One region of the Gracilibacillus sp. Marseille-QA3620 genome, then DNA from elsewhere that is predicted to be linked to it. Evidence: riboswitches for the same ligand, from Rfam matches in the RefSeq annotation. Region 1 holds a riboswitch; the other holds the start of a gene.

The links. A riboswitch is a leader RNA that binds a small molecule or an ion and turns the genes downstream of it on or off. The one in region 1 is predicted to bind glycine.
Region 2: linked by a shared signal. The riboswitch ahead of gcvT (glycine cleavage system aminomethyltransferase GcvT) and the one ahead of ACY8DX_RS02365 (amino acid permease) in region 1 are both predicted to bind glycine.

Annotation. Positions count from the first base shown of each region.
Region 1 is NZ_CM143102.1:462,579-467,006, forward strand. Features, by position in the region: partial or broken gene ACY8DX_RS02360 (LLM class flavin-dependent oxidoreductase) at 1-202, opposite strand, end outside; gene ACY8DX_RS02365 (amino acid permease) at 959-2,323, opposite strand; glycine riboswitch at 2,446-2,528, opposite strand; gene ACY8DX_RS02370 (nucleoside deaminase) at 2,843-3,313, shown strand; gene ACY8DX_RS02375 (hypothetical protein) at 3,462-3,605, shown strand; gene ACY8DX_RS02380 (flavodoxin domain-containing protein) at 3,654-4,130, opposite strand; gene ACY8DX_RS02385 (alpha/beta fold hydrolase) at 4,246-4,428, shown strand, end outside.
Region 2 is NZ_CM143102.1:3,041,679-3,046,106, reverse strand. Features, by position in the region: gene ACY8DX_RS15335 (DEAD/DEAH box helicase) at 1-1,639, opposite strand, end outside; glycine riboswitch at 1,819-1,911, shown strand; glycine riboswitch at 1,915-2,006, shown strand; gene gcvT (glycine cleavage system aminomethyltransferase GcvT) at 2,089-3,207, shown strand; gene gcvPA (aminomethyl-transferring glycine dehydrogenase subunit GcvPA) at 3,204-4,428, shown strand, end outside.

The sequences.
Region 1 (4,428 bases):
TTCCTTGGATGAAAGCAGCATGCGGAAAACCGCGTCCCTTGGTGCGTTCCATTCCTTTATTGATATGAGGGTAGTACTCGTCAAGCGCTTTCTCGGCATCGTCTGCGATAAAGAAGAAGCCAGCCGTTGCGACTGGAAGGGTAGATGGGTCATAGCCGTTTTGTCTGGCTGCTTCCCGGTAAGCGTCAATAGAACGCTTGAATGTCCCCGGTATGCGGATTAGGTAAATGGTCGCCCAATGTATAAATACCAAATTAAAGTCCCTTGCTTGCATCAATACGATACTATTCCATGATAATCCCCCTTATAAATGAAGCTGATTAGGGATAAGTATACTAAAATGCTGGAAAAAGAACCCGGATGATGACTTATGGAGGGGGAGGAATGCATTGAGCTTTTTCACTCGGGAAGATAATGATTCTATGGATTGTTTTAAGTGTAACAAAATTAATTTTGTTCATTTCCTTCTCAATAAAACTTTGTGGTAAAGGCAATAAGGGTATAGATCAAGGATGTGAGAAAAGGAAGGTTTGGATAAAAGAAGAATTCTTTATTTACATTTGGTATATCTGTTTTTATCCCGCGAACCCCTTGTATAGCTTGGTCATAGTATCGAGCTTTAAGCTCTCCGGTTGAAGTGAAAAACCAATTGAATAGGGTGAAGATTACTCCTACAAAAAAAGAATCGTCAAGGAAATTGGAATGATAATGATGTGACAAACTAAAACTTGTACCAATTAATAATAATAAAGTAAGAGTAATGGTTAATATTTTTTTAAACAATATCCTCTTTCCCTTCTGAACAGCTAAGTATTTACTGCCTGCATTTCCTGTTAATAAAGTATATTTGAGGTCTAAAATAGATATCCCTTATATAAACCGCAAAATATTCCATTAATTAAAATTGACCAAGCGTGGGTGTAAAAAAGAACCCGCCTCTCTAGGCGGGTTCCTATGGTTAACACTTATTTTCTACTACTTCAATCTTACTTCGCTGCCGATTATAAAGAAATACTAAAGCGATGAACCAAATTGGTGTCAGTAAGAGTGCGAGTCTCGTTGCCTCAGCAAACAGCATGACAATTAGTACGAGTGCGAATAACGCTAAAACGGCATAGTTGATGAATGGGGCGAATGGTGCCTTGAACGTCGATTTAGCAGCAAGTTCTGGCCGTGTTTTCTTATAACGGATATGGGCAATCAGGATAATGCTCCATACCCAGATGAAACAGATTGCGCTTATGGTCGTCACAATCGTAAATGCCTGTTCAGGAATGACCTTGCTGAGAAGGGCCCCAATTGATACAACAACGGCAGAAAGGAATAGCGCATTGCTTGGCACGGCATTCTTATTCAATTTCCCGATTTTCGCCGGAGCAGAGCCATCCTTACTTAAGGAGTGAAGAATGCGGCTCGTGGAGAAGAGACCACTGTTGCAGGCTGATGCAGCAGATGTCATGACGACGAAATTGATTATGCCGGCTGCCACTGGGATGCCAATAAGCGTAAATACACCGACGAATGGACTGCTGTCTCCGTTCAGCATTGTCCATGGATTGATAGTTAGTATAACGATAATCGCTCCGACATAGAATAATAGAATTCGTACCGGAATCTTATTAATTGCCGAGGGAATGTTCTTTTTAGGATCAGCTGTTTCGGCTGCTGATACACCGACAAGCTCCATGCCGACGAAAGAAAAGACGACAAGCTGGAAGGAGAGCAGGAAGCCTTGGACCCCATTCGGGAACATGCCGCCGTGACTCCATATATTTGATAGGGAAACCGTTCCCGTATTTGTTTGAAAGCCAATGACCAATAATACAATTCCGACCGCAATCAAAGCAATAATCGTGATGACCTTAATGATGGCAAACCAGAACTCAAGCTCGCCAAACAGCTTAACGGATAATAAATTCAATGCTACGAGAATAATTAAGCACGCAAATGCCGGTATCCATTGCGGAATGTCAAACCAATACTGCATGTAGACTCCGACGGCAATGATGTCCGCCATCGCGGTCATGATCCAGCAAAACCAATAGGTCCAGCCTGTCACATATCCAGCCCACGGTCCGATATATTCCGTGGCGAATTCCGTGAAGGAGGTATACCCGGTATTCGATAATAGCAATTCCCCTAAAGCCCTCATCACAAAAAATAACGCAATCCCAATCAGAAGATAGGAAAAGATGATAGATGGACCTGCCAGGGCAATTGATTTACCTGCCCCCAAAAATAACCCGGTTCCAATTGTTCCGCCAATGGCGATTAATTGAACGTGCCGGTTCTTTAAATCTCGTTTTAACTCTTGTTGCCCCATGTTTCTTCGCCTCCGCTTGTATGTCTAGATGAACCGGATAAAGTTCCTCGAGAAAATAAAAAAGAGATTGGAACAGAATCCAATCTCTAAAGGGCATTTTAGAAAAATAACAATGCAATACTTGCTACTCTCCTGTCCTTTTGCCTGAGATTATGAATCCTTCGGCGCTGCACATTTGCTGTACAGTCTCTCCAGAAGCTGCTCCTGCCATAGTTTGATCCACGGCATTCAACGCTTACTAGTATCCAGTTTTCATGGGAAAATGATTCCCATTTATTTTTATAGAATAATGGAAGTCTAACATGAATGCGATAAATTGGTCAATTATTTTAACCGGAAATGACTGGGAAATGTCGAAAAATCATTTGGAAGCTTATCTAACAAACAGACTGACAAGGAGCGTTATTAAGGCATAAGATTTTACTAAAGCATTTGATGTTTATTAGTGCGGGGTAAAGAATAAGAGGAGCATTTGAATGAATAGACTAAGAGAGTGCTTGAGACAAAAGAGGTGTTGAAATGATGAATGATGCGATGAAACGCGGGATAGTAGAAGCAAGAAGAACGATGAACCAAAATGATGGGGGACCGTTTGGGGCTTCCATTATTGATAAGAACGGGACGGTCATTGCGGTTGCATCCAATACCGTGCTGAAGGATCATGATCCGACCGCGCATGCGGAGGTCAATGCGATCCGCAAGGCCGGTGAGGTGCTCGGAACGCATGATTTATCCGGCTGTGTACTGTATGCTACAGGTTTTCCATGTCCGATGTGTCTATCGGCCATTATATGGGCTAATATTCATAAGGTGTACTATGGCTGCACACCGAAGGACGCAGAGGCGATAGGATTCAGGGATGATTTTATTTATCGTTTCATTCAGGATGGTTTCGAGGATTCATCCATTCTTGACCTTGAGGAGCTGGACCGTACCCAATGTATGGAGTTATTCGAGGAGTATGCACAAGCGAATAAAGCCATTTATTAAATAAGGGCCATTCTCTTAATGTGAGAATGGCCCTTATGCCAATGCTCAGGGGGCAGGGGTTATCAAGGAGCTTGTTCAAAAAGGCAGGAAAGGCTTTGTAACCTGTGAGCTGCTCTCCTTGTCAACGGATATTGAATCATACTTCGAGGTGGGTACTGAATGTCAGGAGGTATGTGCGGAGCTTGGAGCAGAGTTTGCCCAAGTTGAATTCCAGAATGACTCCTATGATACGATCATCGCATTAGCGAAGCTTGTAAAGAAGCAGATAGAAGCTGTTCCAGCTTCCCGATAGGCACGAAAAAAGCCCCGATAATATGGGGCTTAGGAATTATTTATCATCTTAACTCATTACCGCATGTGCAAAATGTTCAATCTTATCTTTATGAATGCTGACGGTCTCTCCGTCTGCGAGACTCTTCATAGCCATCTTCCCAACAAGCCGCTCAATAAAGCTGAGTGCATCCAGGCGAATCTCCCCGCCAAAGGATTCATGTGCAAGTGCATGGGCTAGAAGCTCTGGCGGAAAGTTATCGGTGAAATGCTGCTCTGCCTGCTGTTCATTGCCACAGCAAATGAATAAACCAATTTCCTTGTCGAGCAGTTCGCTCTTATGGTTTTGCATAAATTCCTTTACCGCGCTGTGAAGCCTGCCGTATCGAATCGGGCCGCCAATAAGAATAGTGTCATAATCACTGAGATCAGGCTCTTGGCTGACAATATCAATGAGGGTTGTAACTCCGTCAATCTCGTGTGCGAGCATCTCAGCACAGGTCTTGGTGGTGCCGCTTTTTGAAGCATAAACAATCATTGTTTTCATGGTGCTTAATCGCTCCCTTCAAGTGAAATGAATGTTCACCATAAGCATACATGAAATATTGCAAGGAATCGAATGATGTATCTTGAATAAGGATAGGAAGAGGGAGGCGATAAGGATGACAAAAGGTGGGAAGTATGTGGAGCTCTCTGGTGGAGCGGAATTATATGTGCGGGATATCGGACAAGGGGAGCCATTGGTGTTTATTCCCGGCTGGACCTTTACCCTGGAGGTATTTGAAAAGCAAATAGGGCATTTTGCCAAGACACATCGGGTGATTGCCATCGACCCGCGCAGTCAT
Region 2 (4,428 bases), 1.7 Mb from region 1:
ATTCAATCATGGAAGCGAGATTGTCCATCTTGATTTTCATTTCTCCCTCAGTCTTCGACTTGGCAAGAATATCAGTTAAATGCTCTTCAAGATTTTTGACCTCGAGCCTTGTTAAAATATCATCTAGTTCGCCGACGACCCGTTCAAATAATTGAATCTTCTCATAGAGAATCTTCATAATATGCTCCTCCACCGTTTCTTTGACGGAAAAGTTATAAATGCGTACATCTTCAGTCTGGCCGAGGCGATGTATCCTCCCGATTCGCTGTTCAAGCCGCATAGGATTCCATGGCAGGTCGAAATTGATGATGTGATGGCAGAATTGCAGATTGATTCCCTCGCCGCCGGCTTCTGTCGCAATCAGCACCTGTGCCTGCTTTTGAAAGAGCTCTCTCATCCAGTCTTTTTTGCTGCGCTTAAAACCGCCCCGGAAAGGAACAGATGTAATGCCGTTTTGCTTGAGGAACCACTGCAAATACAGCTGAGTAGCACGGTATTCTGTAAAGATAATGACCTTATCATTAATATTCTTGATCAGCTCTAATGCTTTTTCAGCCTTCGAGTTGACATTCACCTCTTCTACCTTGCCAATCAGCTCATGAATCTTCTGCTTATAGGTCTCACTGGCATCTGGATATTTCTCAAGCATATTGCGAAGCGTAAAGTAGACAGCTTCTCGGCTGCTGCAGGCCTCCCGCTGAAGAATCAGGGAGGAGAAGCCGGTATTCATTTTCTCCGGCAAAGCCTCACGGAAGGAGGCGACTGCATCATAAAGGGCTCTCTCCTTCTCGGAGAATTCAATGAAGACCGACTCTACCTTTCTGCTTGTCCATTCAATCCCTGTTTCCTGGCGTTTATTACGAATCATGACTCGGTTCACTAATTCCTTCAGGTAGGCATCATCCTTCAAGGAACGCTTTTTGGCGGAGAATCGCTCATTGAAGCTCGTATAACTGCCAAGATGGCCTGGCTTCAGCAAGGAAACAAGGTAGAAAATTTCCTCAATCTTGTTTTGGATAGGCGTAGCTGTCAGCAGCAGGCAGAACTTCTTTTGGATTTTTTGAACAAATTCATAGTTTTTGGTTTTATTGTTTTTTAATTTATGAGCTTCATCAATGATGACCAAATCATAGGATTGTTCAAGAATGGCAGACCGGTGTGGCTCCCGTTTGGCTGTATCAATGGAGGTTATGAGAATATCTCCATCCCACCCATAGCCCTTGCGGTAAATGCAGGCTGGAATATGAAATTTTTGATTCAGCTCTGTTCCCCATTGAGAGACCAAGGAAGCAGGAACTAAGATGAGTATTTTTCGTGCAAGTCCTCGAATCATGTACTCTTTTAAAATAAGCCCTGCCTCTATTGTCTTTCCAAGACCGACCTCATCGGCTAAGATGGCTTTTCCGTTCATGCGCTCGATTACTTCTGTTGCTGCTTCGAGCTGGTGGGGGAGAGGAGTGAATCCCGAAAGATGCTTCGGTCCGATTAACCCAGTGAAATCTGGTATTAGCTTTTGCTTTTCAGCTTCGATGCTAAGTTGAAAAAGAGAATAGCTTGACCAAGGTCCATCTTCATTGATTCTCTCTTCAAGCTCTGTTTCCCACCCATCTTCAAAATGAATATCTGGAATATTGCTCATGGCTGACCCCGTCTTTCCTTATAGTAAGCTTGGGCAATTCCTCTTCAAGTGGAGGTTTACGTTTGCCACAATGTTCCTCTTGATGATAGGATATAACTATCTTGTTAGATTATTTTGATAATAGTCTAATCCCTTTGCATGATGTTTAGTATGAACCAATTACATAAAAATATGAGCGAATGAAGGCAAGGGGAGAGACCGCAGGCTGCGGCGCCGAAGGAGCAAACGGCTGAGACCGTGAATCTCTCAGGCAAAAGAACACTTGCTGGACGCAACTCTGGAGAGTGCTTTCACTATTTAACTAGATGAGGCCACCAAAGGGGAAACGCAGGATGTATGCGGTAAACTTTCAGGTATCAGGACAGAGACCATTTCCTAAAATTAGGGCTGGTTTCTGTCCTTTTTTCTGTGATTGAAAAGGGATTATACGAATCATTGGGAGGTAGAGGATGGAGAAGTTAAAGCAAACTCCGCTGATTTCAGTATATGGGGAATACGGCGGAAAGACGATTGACTTTGGCGGTTGGGAGCTGCCTGTGCAATTTTCGGGAATCAAGCATGAGCATGAGGCAGTTAGAACGAAGGCGGGCCTTTTTGATGTCTCCCATATGGGTGAATTTACAGTCAAGGGAGCAGGTTCACTGCCGTTTCTTCAAAAAATGGTGACCAATGATGTGAGTAAATTGATAGCAGGTAAAGCACAGTACACAGCTCTCTGCTATGAGGATGGCGGAACGGTCGATGATTTAATTATTTATAAGAAGGCTGAGGATGACTATCTCCTTGTAGTGAATGCCTCAAATATTGACAAAGATTTTGAATGGCTGACGTCCCATTTGACTGAAGGAGCAGAGCTTGAAAATATTTCTGAACAAATCGCCCTGCTCGCTTTGCAGGGACCGCTTGCAGAAGAGGTTCTGCAGCCCCTTGCTCCAGAGGCAGATTTAACAAGCTTAGGCTTCTTCAGCTTTTATGAGGATGTGAAGGTCGCTGGAATGAACGTGCTGATCTCTAGGACCGGTTATACAGGGGAGGATGGCTTTGAATTGTACTGCCGAAGCGAGGATGCGGCAGGACTTTGGAAGGAACTGCTGAAAGCAGGCGAGCGTATCGGTCTTATACCATGCGGTCTGGGAGCACGCGATACTCTTCGTTTTGAGGCTAAACTGCCGCTTTACGGACAGGAGCTTTCGAAGGATATTACCCCGATAGAAGCAGGAATAGGCTTTACGGTCAAAGTTGATAAGGGAGACTTTATTGGTCGAGAAACATTAAAAGCACAAAAAGAAAACGGGGCTCCGCGCAAGCTGGTCGGCATCGAGATGATTGACCGGGGAATCCCGCGTCATGGCTATCCGGTAATTGCCGGAGGTGTTCAGATTGGAGAGGTCACGACAGGCACCCAATCCCCTACCTTGAAGAAGAATGTTGGTTTGGCGCTCATTAAAAGTGAATATGCCACACTTGATGGAGAAGTAAAGGTTGAGATTCGCGGCAAGCAATTAAAGGCTAAAGTGGTCAAAACCCCATTTTATAAACGTCCGCAAGCAGGAGGAGTGCAGAAATGAACCACCGTTATTTACCGATGACTACCGAAGATGAGAAAGAAATGCTGCAAACAATTGGTGTTGATTCAATTGACGACCTATTCTCTGATATTCCATCCAATGTCCGTTTCAAAGGGGAGTATGCCATCAAGCCGGCCAAATCAGAGTCAGCCCTATTGAAGGAATTAGCTGAAATGGCGGCAAAAAATGCCGACCTTAAAAGCTATAGCTCCTTCCTTGGTGCAGGAGTGTATGACCATTACATGCCGGTTATTGTTGATCATGTCATTTCCCGTTCTGAGTTTTATACAGCCTACACACCTTATCAGCCGGAGATTTCGCAAGGAGAGCTGCAGGCTATCTTTGAATTCCAGACAATGATTTGCGAATTGACGGGTATGGATGTAGCCAATTCCTCCATGTATGACGGGGGTACGGCGCTTGCTGAGGCAGCCATGCTTGCCGCTGGGTCTACTCGCAGGAAGAAGCTGCTAGTCTCAGAGGCAGTTCATCCTGAATCTCGTGCTGTTCTTGCAACCTATGCAAAGGGACAATATATTGACCTTCAAGTTGTGGCGTGCAAGGATGGCGTGACAGACTTGGAGAAATTAGCTGAACAAATAGACGGAGATACAGCTGGATTTATTGTTCAGTATCCGAATTTCTTCGGTCGCATTGAAAATCTTGCGGAGGTTGAGAAGCTGGTTCATGCTCAAAAGGCGATGATGATTGTCTCAAGCAACCCGTTATCCCTTGGTGTATTAACGCCTCCAGGGGAATTCGGCGCTGATATCGTGATTGGCGATGCCCAGCCATTCGGCATCCCTGCAGCCTTTGGCGGTCCGCATTGCGGATACTTTGCCGTTACCAATAAATTAATGCGGAAGGTGCCGGGCCGTCTTGTCGGTCAAACGGTGGATGAAGAAGGCAAGCGAGGCTTCGTTTTAACCCTTCAAGCACGGGAACAGCATATCAGAAGGGATAAGGCTACCTCTAATATTTGCTCCAACCAAGCCTTAAATGCGCTTGCTGCATCTGTTGCGATGACCGCACTCGGGAAACAAGGCGTGAAGGAGATGGCTGTCCAAAATATCCAGAAGGCTCATTATGCAAAAGAGGCTCTTAAATCAAATGGACTTAAAATAGCCTTTGAGGGACCATCCTTTAATGAGTTTGTCGTGAAGGTAAATGGATCTGTTCAAGAAGTGAATCGTCTGCTCCTTAAGAAAGGAATTATTGGCG